DNA from 4 places in the Arthrobacter sp. 05L45_2 genome. Region 3 is predicted to be linked to each of the others. Evidence: riboswitches for the same ligand, from Rfam matches in the RefSeq annotation. Region 3 holds a riboswitch; each other region holds the start of a gene.

The links. A riboswitch is a leader RNA that binds a small molecule or an ion and turns the genes downstream of it on or off. The one in region 3 is predicted to bind thiamine pyrophosphate.
Region 1: linked by a shared signal. The riboswitch ahead of AC1DHD_RS09495 (ECF transporter S component) and the one ahead of thiC (phosphomethylpyrimidine synthase ThiC) in region 3 are both predicted to bind thiamine pyrophosphate.
Region 2: linked by a shared signal. The riboswitch ahead of thiO (glycine oxidase ThiO) and the one ahead of thiC (phosphomethylpyrimidine synthase ThiC) in region 3 are both predicted to bind thiamine pyrophosphate.
Region 4: linked by a shared signal. The riboswitch ahead of thiD (bifunctional hydroxymethylpyrimidine kinase/phosphomethylpyrimidine kinase) and the one ahead of thiC (phosphomethylpyrimidine synthase ThiC) in region 3 are both predicted to bind thiamine pyrophosphate.

What each region holds. Positions count from the first base shown of each region.
Region 1 covers NZ_JBFTNO010000101.1:1,528-9,941, forward strand. The annotation lists gene AC1DHD_RS09475 (MrpF/PhaF family protein) at 1-134, shown strand, start outside; gene mnhG (monovalent cation/H(+) antiporter subunit G) at 124-519, shown strand; gene AC1DHD_RS09485 (DUF4235 domain-containing protein) at 551-814, opposite strand; gene AC1DHD_RS09490 (heme-degrading domain-containing protein) at 856-1,395, opposite strand; TPP riboswitch at 1,550-1,688, shown strand; gene AC1DHD_RS09495 (ECF transporter S component) at 1,758-2,390, shown strand; gene AC1DHD_RS09500 (ABC transporter ATP-binding protein) at 2,404-4,050, shown strand; gene AC1DHD_RS09505 (energy-coupling factor transporter transmembrane component T family protein) at 4,047-4,850, shown strand; gene AC1DHD_RS09510 (UDP-N-acetylglucosamine 1-carboxyvinyltransferase) at 4,993-6,516, shown strand; gene AC1DHD_RS09515 (glutamate--cysteine ligase) at 6,579-7,697, shown strand; gene AC1DHD_RS09520 (O-succinylhomoserine sulfhydrylase) at 7,684-8,414, opposite strand, start outside.
Region 2 covers NZ_JBFTNO010000017.1:166-4,762, reverse strand. The annotation lists gene thiS (sulfur carrier protein ThiS) at 1-104, opposite strand, end outside; gene thiO (glycine oxidase ThiO) at 101-1,351, opposite strand; TPP riboswitch at 1,342-1,459, opposite strand; gene thiE (thiamine phosphate synthase) at 1,486-2,190, shown strand; gene AC1DHD_RS02695 (ferritin-like fold-containing protein) at 2,191-2,862, opposite strand; gene AC1DHD_RS02690 (RNB domain-containing ribonuclease) at 2,903-4,450, shown strand.
Region 3 covers NZ_JBFTNO010000011.1:5,539-12,466, reverse strand. The annotation lists gene trmD (tRNA (guanosine(37)-N1)-methyltransferase TrmD) at 1-445, opposite strand, end outside; gene rimM (ribosome maturation factor RimM) at 447-1,052, opposite strand; gene AC1DHD_RS01960 (RNA-binding protein) at 1,171-1,413, opposite strand; gene rpsP (30S ribosomal protein S16) at 1,415-1,837, opposite strand; gene AC1DHD_RS01950 (hypothetical protein) at 2,074-2,511, opposite strand; gene AC1DHD_RS01945 (VOC family protein) at 2,774-3,649, opposite strand; gene AC1DHD_RS01940 (amidohydrolase family protein) at 3,730-4,821, opposite strand; TPP riboswitch at 4,899-5,006, shown strand; gene thiC (phosphomethylpyrimidine synthase ThiC) at 4,975-6,831, shown strand; gene AC1DHD_RS01930 (alpha/beta fold hydrolase) at 6,914-6,928, opposite strand, start outside.
Region 4 covers NZ_JBFTNO010000063.1:3-3,609, reverse strand. The annotation lists gene thiD (bifunctional hydroxymethylpyrimidine kinase/phosphomethylpyrimidine kinase) at 150-1,751, opposite strand; TPP riboswitch at 1,741-1,838, opposite strand; partial or broken gene AC1DHD_RS07105 (ribonuclease E/G) at 1,956-3,607, opposite strand, start outside.

The sequences.
Region 1 (8,414 bases), on a different contig from region 3:
GCATCGACATGGCCGTCAACCGGCACCTGAACAACCTGATGCTGCTCGTGGCCATCTCCATCATCGGCTTCGTCGGCTCGGTGACGGTGGCACGGTTCGTGGCGGACCGGAGGAAGCAGCCCAATGAATCCTGAGACGAGCTCCGTGGATACCGTGATCGACGCAGTCTCTGCCGTCTTTATGGTGGTGGGGGCGCTCATGTCCCTCGGCGCCGCGATCGGCCTGCTGCGCTTCCCGGACCTGATGAGCCGGATGCACGCCGCCACCAAGCCGCAGGTACTGGGGCTGTTCCTGCTGCTGTGCGCCGTCGGGCTGCAGATGCGCACATGGTGGGTGTGGCCGGTGCTGGTGGTCGCGTGGATCTTCCAGCTGCTCACGGTGCCGGTCTCGGCCCACATGGTGGGCCGGGCCGGCTACCGGACCAAGCACCTGCACCCGGAACTGCTCAGCGCCGACGAGCTCGAAGCCGTGGTGCAGCAGGCGGCCGGGAAACGCGGGTTCACCGACGACGGCGAGTGACGCCGGGCGGTGTGCCCATAGCGGTGTGCCCTTAGACGATGTCCTGGGTCTTGGCGAAGCGGCTGATGGCGCGCTGGGTGCCGCGGTTGGCGAGGACCTGGATGATGGCGCTGACCGAAGCGGAGATCAGCGCGAACGTCAGGGCCTGGCGCAGGGTGGTGGGGACGTCGTCGTCGTGGCCCTTCGGCGGCTTGTTGCCGGTGGTCTTCTCCCACGCGGTGTCGACCAGCTTGGTCCCGACGAAACCGGCGACGAGGCTGATGCCGGTGCCGAGCAACTTGATGAGGATGTTCATGCGTCGTACTCCTTGCGGGCGGAAACAGGGCTCCCCCTAGCCTAGCGTCCCTGCCGTCCGAGGATTTCCGACAGCGCCTCGACCACCAGCTCATGGTCAGCCTTCTGCGGCAGGCCGGATACGGTGACCGTGCCGATCATTCCGGTTCCGCGCAGGTAGATCGGGAAGGAGCCGCCGTGGGCCGCGAATTCCAGCTGGTCGAACCAGGCGTTGTCCTCGATCCGCCGCCCGGACGCCCGCGCCCGCAGCCCCACGAGCAGGGACGGGACCTCGTACCGCACGGCCGTGCGCTGCTTGGCTTTGATCCAGCGGCCGTTGTCAGGGGTGGCGCCCTCCAGCGCCGCGTGGAAGAGCACCTGCTCGCCCTTGGTGATGTCGATGGCGATCGGATGGGAGCGCTCCCGGCCCAGTTCCACCAGGAGCAGCCCCAGGTCCAGGGCGTCGTCCTTGCTGAAGGACCGGAACTGGAGCTCCTCGATTTCGGTGAGGATGCGGCCGATGAGCGCCGCCAGGGAACCCGGCGGCTGGGGCTCCGCGGAATCGGGGTCGAAGTCGGGGGAAGGCGCTGGGGAGTCGGTCAAAGGAATCACCTTCCGTCAGCCGCGGCCGGGGCCCGGCCGCGGCTGCGGCCGATGCTCGCGATCTGAGCAGACTCTACCAAGCAGGCCGATCCCGGTCACCGGCTCGTGCGGGCGATCTGCCGGGTGTAAACTGAGCCAGCCCACAAGGGTGAATTGCATACGACAGGGGAGCGCCGCCGTCGGGCCTCCGGAGCAGTCCGGAACCTTAGGTGGGCGCTGAGAGTGCGGACAGCCGCAGACCCTCGAACCTGATCCGGTTAGTACCGGCGCAAGGGAGTCGAGTTCTCAGGGTGCCCGGCACCCGCGGTGCAAACCGCGGCGCCACCGGAGCACCCTCCCCTCCTGTACCTCAGGAGGAAGACATGACTGATATTTCTGCAAAGCAGACACTGACCACGGGCAAATACACCTGGCGGGTGGTGGACATTGTGGTGGCGGCGTTGATCGCTGTTGCCGGCGGCGTAATTTTCTGGGCCTGGGACCAGGGCGCGAACGTGGTGACCACGCCGCTGAACGCGGTCTACCCGCCACTGACCGGGCTGTACGCCGGCGGGTGGATGATCCCCGCGATTCTGGGCATGCTGGTTATCCGCAAGCCGGGAGCGGCCGTGTTCTGCGAAACCGTAGCCGCCACGGGGGAGCTGATCATGGGCTCGCAGTACGGCGCGTCCGTGCTGTTCTCCGGCTTCCTGCAGGGCCTCGGCGCGGAGCTCATCTTCGCCGCGTTCCTCTACAAGCGGTTCAACCTGCCGGTCTCGCTGCTGGCCGGAGCGGGCGCCGGCCTGTTCTGCGGCCTGAACGACTCCTTCCTGCCCTGGGGCTGGAACATCGCGTACGAGACCGGTGACAAGCTCGCCTACATCATTTTCTGCGCCATCTCCGGGGCCGTGATCGCCGGCGCCCTGGCCTGGATCGCCACCCGCGGCCTGGCCCGGACCGGTGTGCTGGCTTCCTTCGCGTCCCGCAAGGCGGCAACGGAACCCGTGTTCTCCTAGGGCCCGGACACGTATGGGAACCCTCGACGACGTGCGCCCGGCTGCGGTCACCGCCCGCGGCTGGGGCTGGCGGCATGCCGGCCGCACCCGCCCGGCCGTGAGCGGCTTGGACCTGGACATCAGCCCCGGCGAACGCGTGCTGCTCCTGGGGCCGTCCGGCGCGGGAAAATCCACGCTGCTGCACGCCCTGGCGGGGGTGCTCGGCGACAGCGCCGGCGCGGGACCGGCCGCGGACTCCGAGGATTCGGACGAGACCGGCAGCCTGCTGATCGACGGCGCCCCGCCCCGGGCCCGGCGCGGCACGGCGGGCCTGGTCCAGCAGGACCCCGAAACCCAGGTGGTGCTCTCGCGGCTGGGTGACGACGTCGCCTTCGGCGCCGAGAACCTTTCCGTGCCCCCGGCGGAGATCTGGCGGCGGGTCGCGGAGGCGCTCGACGACGTCGGGCTGGCCGGCCTGCCGCTGCAGCACCCGACGTCCGCGCTCTCGGGCGGACAGAAGCAACGCCTGGCGCTCGCCGGGATCCTCGCCATGCGGCCCGGGCTGCTGCTGCTGGACGAACCCACGGCCAACCTCGACCCCGCGGGTGTCCTGGAAGTCCGTGACGCCGTGGCACGGTGCCTGGACCGGACCGGAGCCACGCTGGTGGTGGTGGAGCACCGGGTGGCCGTGTGGAAGGACCTCGTCGACCGGATCGTGGTGCTGCAGCCGGGCTCTGCCACGGAGCCGGCCGTGTTGTTGGACGGCGCCCCGGACCAGGTCCTGGCGCAGGCGAGGGACATGCTCATCGCTGCCGGGGTCTGGGTGCCGGGCCACGTGCCGCCCACCCGTCCCCGCCGGCAACCCGGTGGGGACGGCGTCCAGTCTGGCGGCGTCCCCGCCGGCGGGATCCAGTCCGGCGGCGTCCAGTCCGGGCAGCTGCTCCTGGCCGCCGAAGGCCTCGCCGTGTCCCGCGAGCGGACCCGCCGCTCGGGCCTGCTCCAGGGCTTCAGGGCCATCCCGCCGGCGCCGGTGCAGACCGGCCTCGCGGCCCAGGTCCGGGCTGGAGAGGCCCTGACCATCACCGGCCCGAACGGCTCCGGCAAGTCCACCTTCGCCCTGACCCTGGCCGGCCTGCTGGCCCCGGTGGCGGGAACAGTATCGGCCACCACCGAGCTGAGCGCCGGCGCGGGCATCGACCCCTACAAGTGGAAGGCCCAGCAGTTGATCGCCAGGATCGGCACCGTGTTCCAGGAACCCGAGCACCAGTTCGTGACCGGTCGGGTGCTGGACGAGCTGAAGTTCGGTCCGCGCCACCTGGGCCATGGTGAAGAACGCGTGGACGAGCTCCTGGAACGCCTGCGGCTGCGCGACCTGGTGGACGCCAATCCCTACACGCTCTCCGGCGGCGAAAAACGCCGGCTCTCCGTGGCCACCGTGCTGGCCGCCCACCCGCAGGTGCTGGTCCTCGACGAGCCCACCTTCGGCCAGGACGTCAACACGTGGGCGGAACTCGCGTCCCTCCTCTCGGAGCTCCTCGACGCCGGGACCTCCGTGGTCTCGGTGACCCACGACGCGGAATTCAGCGCCGTCCTGGGCGGCACCGAACTGACGCTCGCCGCGCCGCATGCGCGGCAGCCGGACAGCGCCGGCCGGACGATCCCGGGGGTGGCGGCGCCGTGAGGGGCCCGCTGATCCTGCCGGGAACCGGGGCCGTGCTGACCCGCGCGAATCCGCTAGCCAAGTTCTTCGGCGTCCTGCTCATCACCCTCGTCCTGGCGCTCTCCATCGACTGGGTATCCGCCTCCGTGGCGCTCGGGTTCGAACTCCTGCTGTTCCCGCTGGCCGGCCTGACCCTGGCCCTGCTTTGGCAGCGCGGCTGGCCGCTGATCCTCGCCGCTGCCCTGGGCGGCTGGAGCACTGCGATCCTGGCCGCGGACCACGGACGGACCCTGCTCGACGTCGGCGTCTGGTCCATCAGCGAAGGCTCGCTGGCGCTGGGCCTCGGTTTCCTGTTGCGCGGTCTGGCGATCGCCCTGCCCGCGGTCCTGCTGATGAGCTGCACGGACCCCACCGACTTCGCCGACGCCCTGGCGCAGCAGGCCAAACTGCCGCACCGCTTTGTCCTCGGCACCCTCGCCGCGATGCGGCTGGTGGGGCTGATGGCCGAGGAATGGCAGACCATCGGCATGGCGCGGCGGGCGCGCGGGGTCGGCTCGCACGGGAACCCGGGGCAGCGGCTGAAGGCCACACTGGGGCAAAGCTTCGGACTGCTGGTCCAGGCCGTCCGCCGCGCCTCCCGGCTCGCCGTGACCATGGAAGCCCGCGGGTTCGGCGGGGCGCCGCGGACCTGGGCACGGCCAGCAGTATTCACGCCGATGGACGTGTGGGTGGTCCTCGGCGGCGTGCTGATCGCGGGCGGCGCGGTGGCGGCAGCGCTCGGCGCCGGGACCTGGAACATGGTCTTCCTCGGCCAGCAGTAGCGCCGGAGGTGGCGCCAGAGGGCTGGGCCCCGGGCCCTCGGCGGGAGGAGAGCATATCGCACAGAATGGATATTTTGTGAGCTTCACTGCAATTCACGGCCACAAGCGGGCCCAAATAGCTCATCCGTGATATTTATTGAATATGACTCAACAGACTGCTGAATACGTCGGCGCCGTCCTTCGGAATGCCCGCGGCGAGAAGGGCTGGACCCAGGGACAGCTGGCCGCCGAGCTGGGAACCAGCCAGAGCGCCATCGCCCGGATGGAGCAGGGCAAGCAGAACCTGAGCCTGAAAATGATCCAGCGGCTCGAGACCATCTTTGGCCGGGCGATCGTCAAAGTGGGCCGGCCGCAGATGACCCACCTCCGGGTGGAAGGCGGCCGTACGCTCTCCGGCGCCGTGGACGTCAACAGCAGCAAGAACGCCGGCGTCGCCCTGCTGTGCGCGAGCCTGATCAACCGCGGCACCACCGTCCTGCGCCGGCTGGCCCGGATCGAGGAGGTCAACCGGATCGTCGAGGTGCTCACCAGCATCGGCGTCGAATGCACCTGGCTCAACGACAACGACCTGCAGATCCGGCGCCCGGCCGTCCTGGACCTCGACGCGATGGACGTCGAGGCCGCCCGCCGAACCCGCAGCGTCATTATGCTGCTGGGCCCGCTGCTGGATGAATCCACCGAATACCGGCTGCCGTACGCCGGCGGCTGCGACCTCGGCACCCGCACCGTGGAGCCGCACATGCAGGCCCTGCGGCAGTTCGATCTGTCCGTCGAGGCGAAGTCCGGTTTCTACAGTGTCCAGGCGCCGCCGTCGGACGGGCATGACCGTTCCTTCGTGCTGAGCGAACGCGGCGACACCGTGACAGAAAACGCAATCATGGCAGCCGCCCACCGCCGCGGCACCACCATCATCCGCAACGCCAGCCCGAACTACATGGTCCAGGACCTCTGCTTCTACCTGCAGATGCTGGGCGTGGAGATCGACGGCGTCGGCACCACCACGCTGAAGATCGTCGGACGCCCCTCAATCGACGTCGACATCGAGTACTTCCCGTCCGAGGACCCGATCGAGGCGATGAGCCTGATCACCGCCGGAATCGTGACCAACTCCGAGGTCACCATCCGCCGGGTGCCGATCGAGTTTATGGAAATCGAGCTGGCCACCCTCGAGCAGATGGGCCAGCAACTGGAGGTCTCGGCCGAATACGTGGCCCGCAACGGCCGCACCCGGCTGGTGGACGTCACCACCAAGCCCTCGGAGCTCAAAGCGCCGGAGGACAAAATCCACCCGATGCCCTTCCCCGGCCTGAACATCGACAACCTGCCCTTCTTCGCCGTGATCGCCGCGAACGCGCAGGGCCAGACCATGATCCACGACTGGGTCTACGAGAACCGGGCCATCTACCTGACCGAACTGAACAAGCTCGGCGCGCAGGTCCAGCTCCTGGATCCGCACCGGATCTACGTCAACGGACCCACCAAGTGGCGGGCCGCGGAAGTCGGCTGCCCGCCGGCCCTGCGCCCGGCCGCCTGCCTGCTGCTGGCCATGCTCGCAGCGCGGGGTGTGTCCGAACTGCGCAACATCTACGTGATCGAACGCGGGTACGAGGACCTGGCCGAGCGGCTCAACACCATCGGCGCCAAGGTCGAGTACTTCCAGGACTGATACCGCGCTCCCGCGAAACAACAGGTAGCGGTCTAGGGCAGGTGCTGGCGCACAATGGTTGCATGCGCACCTTTGGCGTCGAGGAGGAACTGCTGATCGTGGACCCCGCCACCGGGGTTCCGCTGGCGCTTGCTGACACCGTGCTGCGCGACCTGAAGCCCGGCGTCGACCCCGCCGACACCCGGCACGATGACTCCGGCTTCAGTTTCGAGCTCAAGCTCGAACAGCTCGAAATCCAGACCCCGCCCTGCGCGGACCACACCAGCCTCCTGCGCGAGATCCGGCGCTCCCGGTCGGCAGCGGACGCCGCCGCCCGCCGGCACGGCGCCCGGGTGGCGGCCCTGGCAACCTCGCCGCTGGCCTCCTCGAGTCACCTGACACCGAAGCAGCGGTACGTGACCATGCAGGAGCGGTTCGGACGCACGGTCCGCAACCAGCTGACCTGCGGCCTCCACGTCCACACCCTGGTGAAGTCGCCGGAGGAGGCGGTGGCCGTGATCGACCGGATCCGGGACAAACTCGCCGTCCTGATCGCGCTCAGCGCCAATTCGCCCTACTGGAACGGGGCCGAGACAGGGTTCGAGAGTTACCGCACCCAGGCGTGGAACCGCTGGCCGGGGTCCGGGCCCACCATGATCTTTGGCAGCCTCCCCGTCTACCGCAGGGTGGTGAACCGGCTGGTCGAGACCGGGGTGCTGATGGATGAGGGGATGGTCTACTTCGATTCACGGCTGTGCCGGCACCATCCCACCGTCGAAATCCGGGTCGCCGATGTGTGCCTGCGGGCGGAGGACGCCGCCCTGATAGCCGTGCTGGTGCGGGCGCTGGTCGAGACGGCATCCCGCGAATGGGACGACGGCGTGGACCCCGCCCCGGTGCCGACCCTGCTGCTGCGGATGGCCGCATGGCAGGCCAGCAACTGCGGGCTCCGCGGGGAACTGCTGGACTTTGGCACCTTCACCCCCGCCCCCGCAGCCGAGGTGGTGCACGCGCTGGTGGACTTCGTGGCGCCGGTGCTGGCCGAGCAGGGCGAACTGGAGCTGGTCCGCCGGGGCATCACCCGGTTGCTGGCCGAGGGCACCGGCTCCCAGCTGCAGCGCGAACAGTTCAATGCCCGCGGAATGTCCGCCGTCGTCGAGCGGGCCGTCGAAGTGACGGCGTGCGGGGCTACACCTGCTTGAGCGCCTGCTCCAGGTCGCCGATCAGGTCCTCAACGTCCTCCAGGCCCACCGACAGCCGCACCACGCCGTCGCTCAGCCCGATCGCTGCCCGCCCGTCGGGGCCCATGGCGCGGTGTGTTGTGGTGGCCGGATGAGTGATCAGCGACTTCGAATCGCCGAGGTTGTTGGAGATGTCGATGATCCGCAGCGCGTCCAGCAGCGCGAACGCCGCGTCCTTGGCCGAACGCCCCGGCGAGGGCGCAAGCTCCAGGGTCAGCACAGTGCCGCCGGCTTTCATCTGCCGGGCGGCCAGCTCGTACTGCGGGTGGGAGGCCAGCAGGGGGTACTTCACCCAGCTCACGGCGGGCTGGGCCTCCAGCCATTCGGCCAGCCGCAGCGCGGAGGCGGAGGAGTGGTTCACCCGCAGGGCCATTGTCTCTAGGCCCTTGCTCAGCACCCAGGCGTTGAAGGCGGACAGGGCCGGCCCGGTGTGGCGCATCAGCTGTTTGACCGGGCCCTCGATGAACTCTTTGGTACCCAGGATGGCACCGCCCAGCACCCGGCCCTGTCCGTCGATGTGTTTGGTGCCGGAGTACACCACAACGTCCGCTCCGAGTTCCCCGCACCGCTGCAACAGCGGGGTGGCGAATACGTTGTCCACCACCACGGTGGCGCCGGCGGCGTGCGCGAGCTCGCTCACCGCGGCGATGTCCACGATTTCCTGCATGGGGTTCGACG
Region 2 (4,597 bases), on a different contig from region 3:
TGGCCGTTGGCGGCAAGCGGCCGTCCGGTGACCCCGCTGACCAGGGCGCTGACGGTGGCGCCGTCGGCGACGGCGTGCTGTGCTCCGTTGAGCCTGATGTTCATGCTGGTGTCCTGTCTTTTGCTGAGAATCTATGGGCCGCGGCCTGGGGGCGGGGAAAGCGGTCGGGGCGGAACCGGGCCCAGCGCGGATCCGGCCGGCCGTCCAGCAACGCCTGGCAGATCGCCGCGGCGGCCGGAGTCAGCAGGACCCCGTGCCGGAAGAACCCGGTGGCGATGATCAGGCCCTCGATGTCAGGGCCATCCCCCGGACCGGCGACCCGCCCGATCAGCGGGGCGTTGTCCGGTGTGCCCGGCCGCGCCCGCGCTGTGGCTTCCAGCAGTTCGAGTTCGGCGACCGCCGGAAGAAGCTGCTGGGCGTCACGCAGGAGCTGGTAGACGCCGCCGGCCGAGACCGCGCTGGCGGTCGAAGGTGCGTCCTCGCGCTGGGTCGCGCCGATCACCACCGTGCCGTCGTCCCGGGGCACGATGTACACCGGGACCCCGCGGACCAGCCCCCGGACCGTGGAGCCCAGCAAGGGACGGAGCCGGGGCGGCACCCGCAGCCTGAGGATGTCACCGTAGACGGGGCGCAGCGGCAGCACCAGCCCCTGCGGCAGGGCCTGCAGATCGGTTGCGCCGAGGCCGTTGGCCACGACCGTTTCGGTGGCGCGGATATCTCCCCCGCCCTCCAGCCGGGCCCCGGCGACGCGGCCGTCATCCCAGAGCAGGGCGGCCGCCCGGCTCGGCACGGCCACGAATTCTGGGTCGGCGGCCAGCAGACGCCCCATCCGTGCCAGCAGCCGCCGCGGGTCCACCTGGTGGTCGGCGGGGATGGCGAAGGCGCAGGAGATGCCGGGGCTCAGGAGGGGCTCCCGGGACCGTGCCTCCCGCACCGTCAGGGGGTCCACGGCCAGGCCGCACGCCAGCTGCACCTCCCGCAGGTCGGTGAGCGCCCGGCGGTCGGCGGCGTCCACGCCGACGGCGAGGGTCGGCGTCGTGCTGTAGCCGGTGCTGCCCGGCTGCGGGCCGCCGTCGGGCAGGCCCCCGGGCGCGCCGTCGGCCAGGCTGGCGGCGAAGGCCGGCCACAGCCTGGAGCCTTCGAGCATCAGGGCCAGGAGGTCTTCCTCCTGGTAGTGCAGTTCGCTGACCGGCGCCAGCATGCCGGCGGCGGCCCAGCTGGCGCCGCTGCCAGGGGCATCATCGATGAGGGCCACAGTCCGGCCGGAGCGGCGCGCTGCCCAGGCGATTCCGTGGCCGATCACTCCCCCGCCGATCACGGCGACGTCGTACGGTACGGCTGGTGGGGTCATGGTTTCCTTCCCTACGCCGGTACTAACCGGATCAGGTCAAGCGGTCGGCTCTGACGCCCTCTCAGCCCGGCGGCCGCGTACGGCCCGCGGGCTCCCGCGGTATGCGCCCAGTTTAGAGGAACTACGCTTGGGATATGAGCCAGGACCTGCACACCACCGCCCGCCTGTATCTGTGCACTGATGCACGGAAAGAGCGCGGGGACTTTGAAGATTTTGTCGACGCTGCCTTTGCCGGCGGGGTGGACATCATCCAGTTGCGGGACAAGTCGCTGGAGGCGGCCGAGGAACTGGAGCTCCTCGGGGTCCTGCACGCCACGGCGCAGCGGCACGGCCGGCTGTGGGCCGTCAATGACCGCGCCGACCTCGCCTCGCTGGCGGGTGCGCCGGTCTTCCACATCGGCCAGAAGGACATTCCGTTCACGGCGGCCCGCGACTTCCTGGGCAAGAACACGGTGATCGGCATGTCCACCCACACGCCGGACCAGGTGGACGCGGCCATCGCCGCCTCCCCGGGCCGGACCGGCTTGGACTACTTCTGCGTGGGGCCGGTCTGGGCGACGCCCACCAAGCCTGGCCGCGCCGCGGTCGGAACGGACCTGGTGCGGTACGCCGCCGCGGCGATTTGGCGGGCCTCGGAAGCCGGCGTCGGCAAGGTCTCCGGAGTGGTGCCGTGGTTCGCGATCGGCGGGATCGATCTGGGCAACGTGGAGCAGGTGGTCGACGCCGGGGCCCGCAGGATTGTGGTGGTCCGGGCGATCACCGAGGCCGCGGACCCGGCGGGCGCAGCGCGCGCCCTGCTCGCCGCGCTCGACGCCGGCGCGGATTCCGACGTCGGCTAGCTAGCCCGCGAGCCCCAGCCCGGACATCCGGCGGGAGTGCCCGGCGGCGAGTTCCGCGGTGAGCTCCCGGGCGAGCTCACCGGCCCGGGCCGGGTCCTCACCGGCCAGCCCGTCGAGGAACGCGTGGTCCACACTGACCCGTTGGGCCTGGGTGAGCGCCTCGCCGAGCAACCGCCGGGCCCACAGGGCCAGCCGGGAGGCCAGCCGCGGGTCATCGGCCAGCGCCGCCTTCAGCCGCTCCCGGAGCACGGCCGTCGCGTCGCCTGCGGACTGGACCTGCTCGATCAGGCCGGCCGTCCCGGCGTCCACATAACCCGAAACCCGCCGGTAAAAGTCGGCGGAGACCGTGTCGATCACGTACGCCTTCATCAGTGACTCGTACCAGTCGGCGGGCCGGGTGCGCTCATGGAAGTGGTCCACCGAGGCCYGGAACGGCTGCATCGCCTCCTCCGCGTCCACGCCGAGTTCGGCCAGTTTCGCGCAGACCAGCTCGAAGTGCTGGAACTCGATGACGGCAAGGCGGCCCAGCACGGACCGGTCGTGCAGGGTGGGCGAATACCGGGCGTCGGAGGAGAGCCGTTCGAACGCCGACAACTCCCCGTAGGCCATAACGCCCAGCAGGTCCCTGCGGAAACGGTTGAAGCGGGCGGGCTCATCCGGGGAGGTGCTCATGCTTCAACACTAGCGGCGGAAATCGGGCTACCCTGATTCCGTGTCTCATCATCGCCTGACTCCGAGCGTCCGACAGCAGCAGAACCAGCTGGCCCAGGCGCTTAACGCGCTGCGCACCGTCCTGGAACTGCCGGGACCGTTCCCGGCCGACGCGCGGCGGGACGCCGAGGCCGCCGTGGCCGGCCATGAGCTGCCCGGCCTGGACCTGACGCACGTGGAGTTCGTAACCATTGATCCGGCGTCCTCCACGGACCTGGACCAGGCCCTGTACATCGACCGCTCCGGTGACGGCTACAAGGTGTTCTACGCGATTGCCGATGTCCCCTCCTTCGTGGCTCCCGGCGGTGCACTCGACGCCGAGACCAGGCGCCGCGGGCAGACGTTCTACACCCCGGACGGCCGGATCCCGCTGCACCCCGAGATCATCAGCGAGGCCGCCGGCAGCCTCCTCGCCGACCAGCTCTGCGCCGCTTTCGTCTGGGAGTTCGACCTCGACGCGGCCGCCGAGGTGTCCTCGGTGCGGGTCCGGCGGGCGCAGGTCCGCAGCCGTGCCAAGCTCAGCTACCACGGTGTGCAGGCGGACCTCGACGCCGGGACCGCCGCGCCCGTGCTGCAGCTGCTCAAGGAGGTGGGCAGCAAACGGGTGGAGCTCGAGCGCGCCCGCGGCGGGGCAAGCCTGAATATTCCCGAACAGGAAATTGAGCAGCTGCCCGACGGCGGCTACCGGATCGTCGCCGCCCCGCCGCTGCCGGTGGAAGACTGGAACGCCCAGATTTCCCTGATGACCGGGATGGCCGCCGCCGAGCTGATGCTGCAGGGCAAGGTGGGCATCCTGCGCACCATGCCGGCCCCCGATGAGCGCTCGCTCCGGCACTTCCGGCGCCAGACCGGCGCCCTCGGCAAGCCGTGGGACGGCCGGATCAGCTACGGGGAATACCTGCGGACCCTGGATCCCACCGACCCGCGCCAATTGGCCATTGTGCACTCGGCCGGGATGCTGTTCCGCGGCGCCGGCTACACCCCGTTCGACGGCGTGGTTCCCGAGGACGCCATCCAGTCCGCCATCGGGGCGGCGTACGCCCACTCAACGGCCCCGCTGCGCCGCCTGATCGACCGGTTTGTCCTCGTCATCTGCGAGGCGCTGTCCAACGGCGACGAGGTTCCAGGGTGGGCCCGCGAGGCACTGCCCTCCCTGCCGGCGATCATGGCCGCCTCCGACCAGTTGGCCGCCAAACTCGAGCGGCTGGCGCTGGACACAGTGGAGGCCGCCCTGCTCATCAACCACGTCGGCCAGGAGTTCGACGCCGTCGTCATCTCCGGATCGAAGCCGGCCAAAAACGGTGCACCCAACGGCGCGAATGGCGCGAATGGTGCGAACGGTGCGAATGGTGCCCCGGCCAACGCCAACGGCAACGGCAACGCGAATGGAAACGGGAACGGCAACGGCCCGTCCGGGATCGTCCAGATCGCCGAGCCCGCGGTGACGGCACGCTGCCCCGGCGAGCTGGAGTCCGGCACCCAGGTGCGGGTGCGTGTGGTATCCGCGGACATCGTCACGCGGGAGGTCCGGCTGGAGCTGGTGGGCTGAATTACCCCGTCCGGGCCCAACACCGCACCCGGAGCCGGTGTGGCCTGTGCCGCGCCGCTGCCAGCCGCCGTCGGGGTTCCGAACGCCGAACAGCTAGACTGGAACGGTAGTAATGGATGCCCGGTCGTTGATTTCCATTTTTTATGA
Region 3 (6,928 bases):
AATGCTCCGACGCCCATTCAAGGACGCGTTCGTCGATGCCCTCGTACCGGCCGCAGGCGAAGACCAGCTGGTCCTCCTCCGCGAGCTCATGCGCGATGGCCTGGCTGAAGCGCTGCCCCGCCGGCGACGGGACAATCAGGACCGGCTTGCGCACCGCCGAGTCCTCAGGCTTCTCGGGCGCTGCCTCGGTCGCAGCCTGCGGCGCCGTCTCTATCGCGGCCTCGGCCACGGCAGTGAGCGCCTGGGCCCAGGGTTCGGGCTTCATGACCATGCCGGCTCCGCCACCGTATGGGGTGTCATCCACCGTCCGGTGCCGGTCGGTGGTGAAATCCCGGAGGTCGTGCACGTTGAGCTCCAGCAGGCCGTCCTGCCGGGCTTTCCCGATCAGGGAAAGTTCCAGCGGGGCGAGGTACTCGGGGAAGATGCTGACGACGTCGATCCGCATCTTAGGTGTTGTCCTCCGCGCTGCCCTGGGAGCGGCCGACAGTGTCGCCGCCCTGGGAGCGGCGGATAGTGTCGCCGTCGTCCGGGGTAGCGCCCGCCTCGGTGTTGACCTCAAACAGGCCCGCCGGCGGGGTGACAACGACGTATTTGTCGGCGACGTTGACCTCGGGGACGATCTGCTCCACGAACGGGATCAGGATTTCCTTGCCGCCCCGGTCCGTTACGACCAACAGGTCCTGGACCGGCATGGTGTGCAGTCCGGAGACCTTGCCGACGACGGTATCGCCGACGCGGACGTCCAGTCCCACGAGCTCGTGCTCGTACCAGCCCTCGTCGTCGTGCTCGTCCAGCTCCTCGGTCTCAATGTAGAGTTTGGCGCCGCGGAGGGCTTCCGCGTCATTGCGGGTTTCCACTTCCTCGAAGGCCAGCAGCAGGATGTCCTTGTTCCAGCGGGCGCTTTCCACGGTCAGTGGACCGGACGAGGCCGGCTCAACCACGAACTGGGTGCCGGGAACGAAGCGGTCACCGGGAGCGTCCGTCAGCACCTGAACGGTTACCTCGCCGCGGATGCCGTGGGGCTTGCCGATTCGTGCCACCTGAAGCTGCATCTGTTCCTCTGTTCGATTCGTTTTGAAAGTGTTGGTGCATTTGCTGCGCAAAACAGTCCGGCCCCTCCACCATAAGCTGGTGGAGGGGCCGGACTAAAGATAAGTACTGCTGGTCGCGCTACCGGCGGCGGTCGGTGTCGACGACGTCGACCCTGACCTGCTCGCCGTCCGCCAGTGCCGCCACCACAGTGCGCAGTGCGCGTGCGGTGCGGCCCTGGCGACCGATCACCCGTCCGAGGTCGTCCTGATGAACGCGCACTTCGAGGGTGTCCCCGCGGCGGTTGTTCTTGGCACTGACCTTGACGTCCTCGGGGCTGTCAACAATCCCGCGGACCAGGTGTTCGAGCGCTTCTGCCAGCAATCTACTCAGCCTCGGTGGTCTCTGCTTCGGCGTCGGCCGGAGCCTCGGCTGCGTCGTCCTTCTTAGCCTTCTTGGTGATGGCTTCCGGGATGATCACGGAACCCTTTTCCGGGGTGACAAAGGCTTCCTTGGGAGCCTTAGTCTTCAAGGTGCCCTCCTGGCCCGGGAGACCCTTGAACTTCTGCCAGTCACCGGTGATCTTCAGGATCGCGGAAACCTGCTCGGACGGCTGTGCGCCGACGCCGAGCCAGTACTGGGCACGGTCCGAGTCGACCTCGATGTACGAGGGCTCTTCGGTCGGGTGGTACTTGCCGATCTCTTCGATGGCACGGCCATCACGCTTGGAGCGTGCGTCCATGACGACGATGCGGTAGTACGGTGCGCGCATCTTACCGAAGCGCTTAAGGCGAATCTTTACGGCCACTTTTGTGGTCACTCCTGTTTCTGAAACGGGGTCGAGCCCGGCGTTCTGCACCCGTGGGGCGGGCCGTACTTGGGGGTTCTAAAGGACAGGATCCGGACGCGGAGAGAGGGGCCACGCAGATCGAGTACCTGTTCATTGTGCCAGATCACCGCGAGGATTTCGACTTGACACCCCAGCCGGGCGTGATGGGGCCGGTTTTTACCAGGGTGATGGGGCGGCGGCCCTTGTTCGCGGCGTCAGGAAGTCCAGACGTAAAGTCCGGCCCGGGTGGCCGGGTCGACGCCGGCCGCGAGCCCGGCGAGCTGGCGGACATAGCGGGCCGCCTGGTCCGCGCCGAAGGGCATATCCTCTTCCGCCGCCCAGCTTTCGGCGACGTCGGCGAGCACGTCGCCGTCGCCTTCCGTCTCGTAGCTGAGCAGGTCCGCGAGTGCGCGGACCATGGCGGCGGGGACGCCCAGGAGCGAGTCGCTGGCCACGTCCACCATGGCGAGTTCGTAATCGGCGCCCGCAGCGTGCACCGCGGTACCGGCCAGGTCGCCGAGCCGCTCGACCTCGAAGTCGCTGATGTCCTGGATCCGGACCGCGCCCGGGGCGGCTGCGGCGCCGCCGTCGAGGGCCGTCGCGCGCTTGAGGGCGGCATCATGGGTGGCCACGAAGATTTCAGCAAATCCCAATGAACTCATCCTTCGGTGTAGTGCGGCGAGGCCGCGGTGGTGGCGTCAGTTCAGCCTAACTGTTCGCACGCCACCCCCGGGACGGACATGCCCATCCCTGGCGCCGACGAATGGACATATTCACGTTATGTCCATGCGCCGACCCGAGGAGCGGACATGTCCGTGCGCCAACGCGGCAACCAACGGGCATGCCCGCCCCTGACGCCAAAGGATGGGCATGTCCATCCCTGGGCCACGGAACGGGCATGTCCGTCGAGGGCAGTTAGCGGACCGCGACCCGGATGCGGTTGCGCCAGGGGTCGTCGAATCGGAGCTCGGCGCCGGTGTGGTGCGATTCGACCCCGGCCGTCTTGAGGCGGTCGGCAAGGGCGCCGACATCGTCGCCCGACGGTACTTCGATCAGGACCTCGCCGAGGCCCAGGGTGTCGCGGCGCGGTCCGGCCCCGCGACTGTTCCAGACATTCATAGCCATGTGGTGGTGGTAGCCGCCGGCCGAGACAAAGAGCGCCTGGCCGTGCCAGCCGGCGGTCTTCTCAAAGCCGAGTGTGCCGACGTAGAAGTCGTGTGCGGACTGCACGTCGCCGACCTGCAGGTGGACGTGCCCGACGCCGGCCTCGGCCTCGCGCTGTCCGGCCAGTGAGGCCTCGGTCAGGTGCTGCTCAAGGTACCGCTGGGGTGGCAGAGCGAGGCTATCCATCACCACGTTCGTTCCTTCCCAGGACCAGGCGTCGCGCGGCCGGTCCCAGTAGAGCTCGATGCCGTTGCCCTCGGGATCGTTGAAGTAGAACGCCTCACTGACCAGGTGGTCGGCGCTGCCGGTGAAGGACTGCGGTTCGTATTGGGCGGCGGAGGCGATAGTGGCGGCCAACGAAGCCTGGTCATCGAAGAGCAGGGCGGTGTGGAACAGGCCCGCTTCACCGCGCGAGGGCAGGTTGAGTCCGGGCGCAGGCGCGAGGTGGACCAGCGGCTTGGCCTTGCGGCCGAGGTAGAGGCCGCCGTCCTGCTCGGCCACGATGTCGAGGCCAAGGGCGCGCTGGTAGTAGTCGGTCATCACCTTCATGTCGCCGACCTTGAGCATCACGGTGCCCATGGTGAGTTCGGCCGGAAGGAGATCCTGGGTGCTGGTTTCTGCGGTCATCGCAACGCTCCGGTGGTTTGTGGCCACCGCCTTTCGGTGACCCTTCATAGTGCTAAATTACTTGAAGCTTCAATTTATTCCTAATGCACCTCGGACCGAACCACTTGTCCGCGCAACACTATGCTCCGTGGTGCCTGCAGGGTGGCGAGATCCCGGCGCGGATCCTCACTGCAGACCAGCACATCGGCACTGGCACCCTCGGCGATGCCCTCTGCGCCGAGCCATGCCCGCGCGGCCCAGGCGGCGGCGTCGAGGGCGGCCCGGGCGGGCAGTCCCGCGGCGTGCATGGCCTGGATCTCGTCGGCAATCCGCCCGTGCTTGATGACACTGCCCGCGTCGGTCCCGGCGTATAGAACGACGCCGGCCTCGTGCGCCTCGAGGACCCGCTCGGCCCGCCGTTCCCAGAGCCCGAGCATATGGGCTGCATAACGGGGAAATTTGTCCCGCGCCTGGGCCGCGATGTCCGGGAAGGTCGCAATATTGATCAGGGTCGGCACAATCGGCACGCCCTGTTCGATGAAGCGGGGCAGGTGCCGGGGCAGCAGGCCCGTTCCATGCTCAATGCAGTCGATCCCGGCGTCGAGCATGTCGTCCAGGGTCTGCTCGGCGAAGCAATGCGCCGTGACGCGGGCCCCCTCGTCGTGGGCTGCACGGACTGCGTCCATGACGGCCGCCGCCGGGAAGCTGGCGGCGAGATCGCCGGCGTCGCGGTCGATCCAGTCCCCCACCAGCTTCACCCATCCGTCGCCGGCACGGGCCTGCTTGCGGACCGTCTCGACCAGTTCCTCCGGCTCCACTTCAACGGCGAAGCCCCGCAGGTACCGGCGGGTCCGGGCAATGTGCCGGCCGGCGCGGATGATTCGAGGAAGGTCGGCCCGTTGCTGGACCCAGCGGGTGTAATGCACCGCTCCTGCGTCGCGGACCAGGAGGGTCCCGGCGTCGCGGTCCGTCTGCGCCTGCCGTTCCACTACGTCCTCCGGAACGTCGCCCTCCGGGCCGAGGCCGATGTGGCAATGGGCGTCGACCAGTCCGGGAATGACCCAGCCGTCCAGCACGAGGTCCGACGGCGCCCGCGGACGGTCGAAAGTCAGCTTGCCGTCGACCGCCCACAACCCGCGCCGCTCCTGATCCGGGGAGGTGAGGACCGTGCCGCTGAACTCGATAATGCTCATGGCCTACAGCTTAATCCGCATAACGACCCGGCGCCCCGGGACAACCGTCAACTACAAGCAGCCTGTGGTAGCTTCGTCTACGACCACACGGGTGCCCTTGCAGGGGCTGAGATCGGGCTGACGCAGCCTGCGACCGTTGAACCTGTCCGGGTAATGCCGGCGAAGGAAGTGAGTAACCCTTTGAGCACCACAAATCCCCAGCACAGCCCTGCCCGATACGGGAACAGCACGGTTCAGAACGGCCCCGCCGCCGTTGCTGCCCCGCCGGTAACCCAGTCACTGAAGTCGCATGGCCTGGCGTATGTCGAAGCCGGCGGGATCCGCGTACCGGTGACGGAGATCGCCTTGGAGCCGTCGCCCGGAGGCTCGGCAAATCCGTCGTTTCGGGTGTATCGGACGGCAGGCCCGGGCAGCGATCCCGTCGTGGGTCTGGCCCCGTTCCGTAGCGACTGGATCACCGAACGCCTGGACACCGAGCCCTACAGCGGCAGGGAACGCAACTTGCTCGACGACGGCAAGTCCGCGGTCCGGCGGGGCGCCGCCTCTGCCGAGTGGCGCGGCGCGCCCCCGCAGCCTCGCCGCGCGGTTGCCGGCCGGACGGTCACGCAGATGCATTACGCGAGGAACGGAACGGTCACACCCGAGATGCGCTACGTCGCCCTGCGCGAGAACTGCGACGTCGAACTCGTTCGCAGCGAGCTGGCCGCCGGCCGGGCGATCATCCCCAGCAACATTAACCACCCGGAGTCAGAGCCGATGGTCATCGGCAAGGCGTTCCTTGTGAAGATCAACGCCAACATCGGCAACTCCGCCGTTACCAGCTCTATTGCCGAGGAAGTCGACAAGCTTCAGTGGGCCACGCAGTGGGGTGCGGACACCGTCATGGACCTCTCCACCGGTGACGACATCCACACCACGCGCGAGTGGATCATCCGCAACTCCCCCGTCCCCATCGGCACTGTACCGATCTACCAGGCGCTGGAGAAGGTCAACGGCGAGGCGAATGCCCTGACCTGGGAGATCTTCCGGGACACCGTGATCGAACAGTGCGAACAGGGGGTGGACTACATGACCATCCACGCAGGCGTGCTACTGCGTTACGTCCCCCTGACAGCCAACCGGGTTACGGGTATCGTGTCGCGCGGCGGCTCGATCATGGCCGGGTGGTGCCTGGCGCACCACCGGGAGAACTTCCTCTACACACATTTCGATGAGCTGTGCGAGATTTTCGCGAAGTACGACGTTTCGTTTTCGCTGGGCGACGGACTGCGGCCGGGCTCGACGGCGGACGCCAACGACGCTGCCCAGTTCGCCGAGCTGGATACCCTGGCTGAGCTGACCCAGCGGGCGTGGGAGTTCGATGTGCAGGTCATGGTTGAAGGCCCCGGACATGTGCCCCTCCATCTGGTCCGGGAAAACGTGGAGCGCCAGCAGGAACTATGCCAGGGCGCTCCGTTCTACACGCTGGGACCGCTGGTGACGGACATCGCACCCGGCTACGACCACATCACCTCAGCAATCGGCGCCACCGAGATCGCCCGATACGGCACCGCCATGCTGTGTTACGTCACGCCGAAGGAACACCTCGGGCTACCCAACAAGGACGATGTGAAGACCGGCGTCATCACCTACAAGATCGCCGCCCACGCCGCGGACCTGGCCAAGGGACATCCCGGCGCCCACGAGCGCGACGACGCGCTCTCCAGGGCGCGTTTCGAGTTCCGCTGGCGGGACCAGTTTGCGCTGTCCCTCGACCCGGTCACCGCCGAGGCCTTCCACGACGAGACGCTGCCGGCGGAACCGGCCAAGACAGCCCACTTCTGTTCCATGTGCGGGCCTAAGTTCTGCTCCATGCGGATCAGCCAGGACATCCGGGACGAGTTCGGGTCAGCGGAAACCCAGGCTGCCATCGCCCGGCAGGCTGACGGGATGCGGGAGAAGAGCGCGGAGTTCCTCGCGGCTGGCGGCAAGGTCTACCTGCCCGAGCCGGCCGTGGGTTCGCCCGAGTAACTAGGACCCCGGCCCCCGCAGGTCGCCCTCCCGCCAAGGGCGGGCGCCCTGCGTCGCTGTTCGGATTCGCGGTACGTCCGTGTCAGGACGCGTACGG
Region 4 (3,607 bases), on a different contig from region 3:
ATTTTGCCTTCGGCCGCAAACGAGGCCGGCTCCGGAGAGTGATGCGTGACGGCCGCCACACCCCGTCCCCGAGGGGCTGGAGCGGTGCTGCCGCGGCGACTTCCGGAACCGCGCCCCATAATGTTACCGGCCGCAGGGCCGGGGCCGCGTCAGGCGTGCAGCCTCGGCGCGTCGAAGAACGCCACCTCGTAGTCGCAGGACTGCCGGAACGCCTCGGTCATGGCGGTCCGCTCCGACTCGAAACCGCGCCGGGCCGCGGCGTCGGTGTACCGGATTGCCTGCCGCGTAGCCTCGGCGAAGGCCTCGTCGGCGTAGGTGCGAAGCCACTCCGCGTAGGGGTGCTCGGCCGGCGCGCCGGCGTCGAGGTATTGCCTGTGCAAGGTTGCGCCCACCTCGGCGTAGAGCCAGAAACAAGGCAGCGCTGCCGCGGTGAGGACGCCGTAACTGCCCAGCGAGGCCGCGAGGAGATGGTCCACGTAGGCCTTCGTGACCGGACCGGGCCGCGCCTCCCCCGCGCGTCCGGCCAGCCAGGTCCGGTGCAGCTCGGATTCGACCTCGAGGCACTGTTGCGCCGACCGGGCCCAGAAGAGCTGTTCCGCTTCCGACGGCGCCAGGGCGGCCGCGCGGGCCAGGACCCGTGAATAGCCGTTGAGGTACAAGGCGTCCTGGCGCAGGTAGTAGGCGAACTCGTGTTCGGGCAGGGCGCCGCTGGCCAGCCCCCGGATGAAGTCCAGACCATAAATAGCGTCCAGGCCGCCGGTGGCGATCCCGTCGAGGCCCTCGGCGAAGTCGCCGTCAGCCGGCGGCCGGGCGCCGGTTACGTGGTGGAAGTGGTGCACCGGGCCGTTGCCGGTGCCAACTTCGAGGCGTCCGGCGTCCGCCAGCGCCCCCTGAAGCCACGGTTTGACTTCCCGCAGCGCCGCTTCCCAGTCCTGGCACCGGACCTGGGCGGTGGCCAGCGCCGAGGACAGGGAACAGCCCGTACCGTGGCTGTTGCGGGTGGCGATCCGCTCACCGGGCACCTCCACGGTCTCCCCGCGGAGCACTCCCCCGGTGTTGACCAGCGCGTCCGGACAGGTGCCGCCATCGGGCAGGTGTCCGCCCTTGACCAGCACCGTGGTCCCGGTTTGCGCCGCGAGGCGTTTGCCCTGTTCCAACGCCCCGGCCCAGTCCCGGGCGGTCGGTTCTCCGACCAGGATGGCGAGCTCGGCCAGGTTGGGGGTGATGAGGTGCGCCAGGGGCAGGAGGGACCTCAGGGCGTCCTCCGCGGATTCGCGGAGCAGCCTGTCGCCGCTGGTTGCCACCATGACCGGGTCCAGGACGACGACGGCGGGCCGCACCTTCTCGAGCCAGTCCCGGACGGCGGTAATCACCGCGGCGTCGCCGAGCATCCCGATTTTGACGGCGTCGATGGTGATGTCATCGCTGACAGCCTCGAGCTGGGCGGTGAGGAAGGAGGCCGGGGGCACGTGCACGGCCCGCACACCCCGGGTGTTTTGGGCGGTCAGGGCCGTGACGGCGGCCATCCCGTAGCCTCCGTTCGCCGCGATGCTCTTCAGGTCCGCCTGGATGCCGGCCCCGCCGGACGGGTCGGACCCGGCGATGGCCAGGACGCGGGGTATCCGGGCGGTAGCGGGCCGCGTATGGGCTGCCGCCCGGCCCGGGAACGCCGAATGCAGGATGGGGGCAGGGCGGGAGGGGTCCGGCTGGGCCGCCGGGGGCGCGGTTACCTGCGGGGTGGTTGAAAGCATAAGACATCCCTTCGCCGGTGCTAACCGGACAGGTTCAACGGGTCTGGATCTCAGCCGGCTCGATGCGCGGCACCCCGTGTCAGTTCCCCAGCCTAGCCGCCCCGCAGCTCCGGGCCGTTAACGCACTCGCGGGCACCGTCCGGGCCCGACGTGATGTTACGTCGGGCCCGGACGATACCCGCGGGCGGTGGGGTTTTCCCGGGCCTAGAGCTCCGAGGCCGGTACGCCGACGCCGAGGATGACCGGTTCCGCAGCGGCGGACTTAGCGGCGGGCGTTGCCGGTTCCGGCGCCTTGGCCTCGTGGACGGAGACTGCTGCTACCGACGGTGCGTTCTCGCGCTGCTGCACGGACGTCTCGTTGGCGGCACCCTGGGCGCGGCTGGCGCTGCGGTTACGGCGGACCCGGCGGGGTGCCGTGCCGTCTGCCGAACCCGCAGGGGCCTGGTTGACGGGAGCCTTGGCAGCAGGCGCTGCTGCGGCCGGAGCCTTAGCCGCGGGGGCCTTGGCGGGCTCCTGGCGTGCCGGGGCCTGTTGGGCCGGGGCCTTGGCGGCCTCCTGGCGTGCCGATGCCTGCTCTTCGCGGGTGCGGGTGCCTGGCGGCTGGATCCGGGCAGTGCGGGCCCGTCCCCGTCCCCGGGTGGCACGGGGCGACGCCGCTGGGGCCTCGCCGGCGGTCCCGGCCGCCGGAGTTTCGGCTGCAGCCGTCTCGACCGCAGGGGCCGCCGCCGTCTGCGCACCGGACTCGGAGTCGCCCAGGCTCGCGAAAGCCTCGGTCAGCAGGTCCAGGGTCAGCGCCGGTTGCCGGGTTTCCTCGGCGTGCTCGACGAACGGCAGGGCGACCTGTTCGCCGCCGAAGGTCAGGACCGCGGCCGGACGTCCGGCGGCTTCCTCCGTCGAAGCGAGCTCTACCGCGGCATCGAGCGCGGCCTGCCGGGTGGCGGCGTCCGGCGCGGAATGCGCGTCGCCGTCGTGCAGGTGGGCGGCGTGCGCGGCGGCGGCGATGTTCGCCAGTGCCGCGCGGGTTGCCTCCGCCTTGGCGTGGCGTTCCGCTTCCGTCGGCTCGGGGTGGGCTGCAACGGCCGGCGTGGACGGCATGGCCTCGCCGTTCCCCTGGCCGCCCTTGCCGCGGCGACGCTTGCGCTCACTTCGGGCTGCAGGCTGGTGTTCGGTCCGCGGGACGTGGTGCTCAGCGGCGACGGTGTTGGCGCGGCGGTGCTCGACGGGTTCGTCGTGGGTGACGATGCCCCGGCCGGCACACGCTTCGCACTGCTCGCCGAAGACTTCCAGGAGCCCGGTGCCCATCCGCTTGCGGGTCATCTGCACAAGGCCGAGTGAGGTCACCTCGGCGACCTGGTGCTTGGTCCGGTCCCGGCCCAGGCACTCCACCATGCGGCGCAGTACGAGATCCCGGTTGGATTCGAGCACCATGTCGATGAAGTCGATGACGATGATGCCGCCGATGTCGCGCAGGCGCAGCTGCCGGACAACTTCCTCGGCCGCTTCCAGGTTGTTCTTGGTGACGGTTTCCTCGAGGTTGCCGCCGCTGCCGGTGAACTTGCCCGTGTTGACGTCCACCACGGTCATGGCTTCGGTGCGGTCGATCACGAGCGAACCGCCGGACGGCAGGAAGACCTTGCGGTCAAGCGCCTTGTGGATCTGCTCGTCGATGCGCCAGGCGGCGAAGATGTCGGTGTCCTTGGTCCACTTCTCGAGCCGGCCCACCAGGTCCGGTGCCACGTAGGTGACGTAGGCCTCGATGGTGTCCCAGGCTTCCTCGCCGGAGACGATCAGCTTGGAGAAGTCCTCGTTGAAGACGTCGCGGACCACCTTGATGGTCAGGTCAGGTTCCCCGTAAA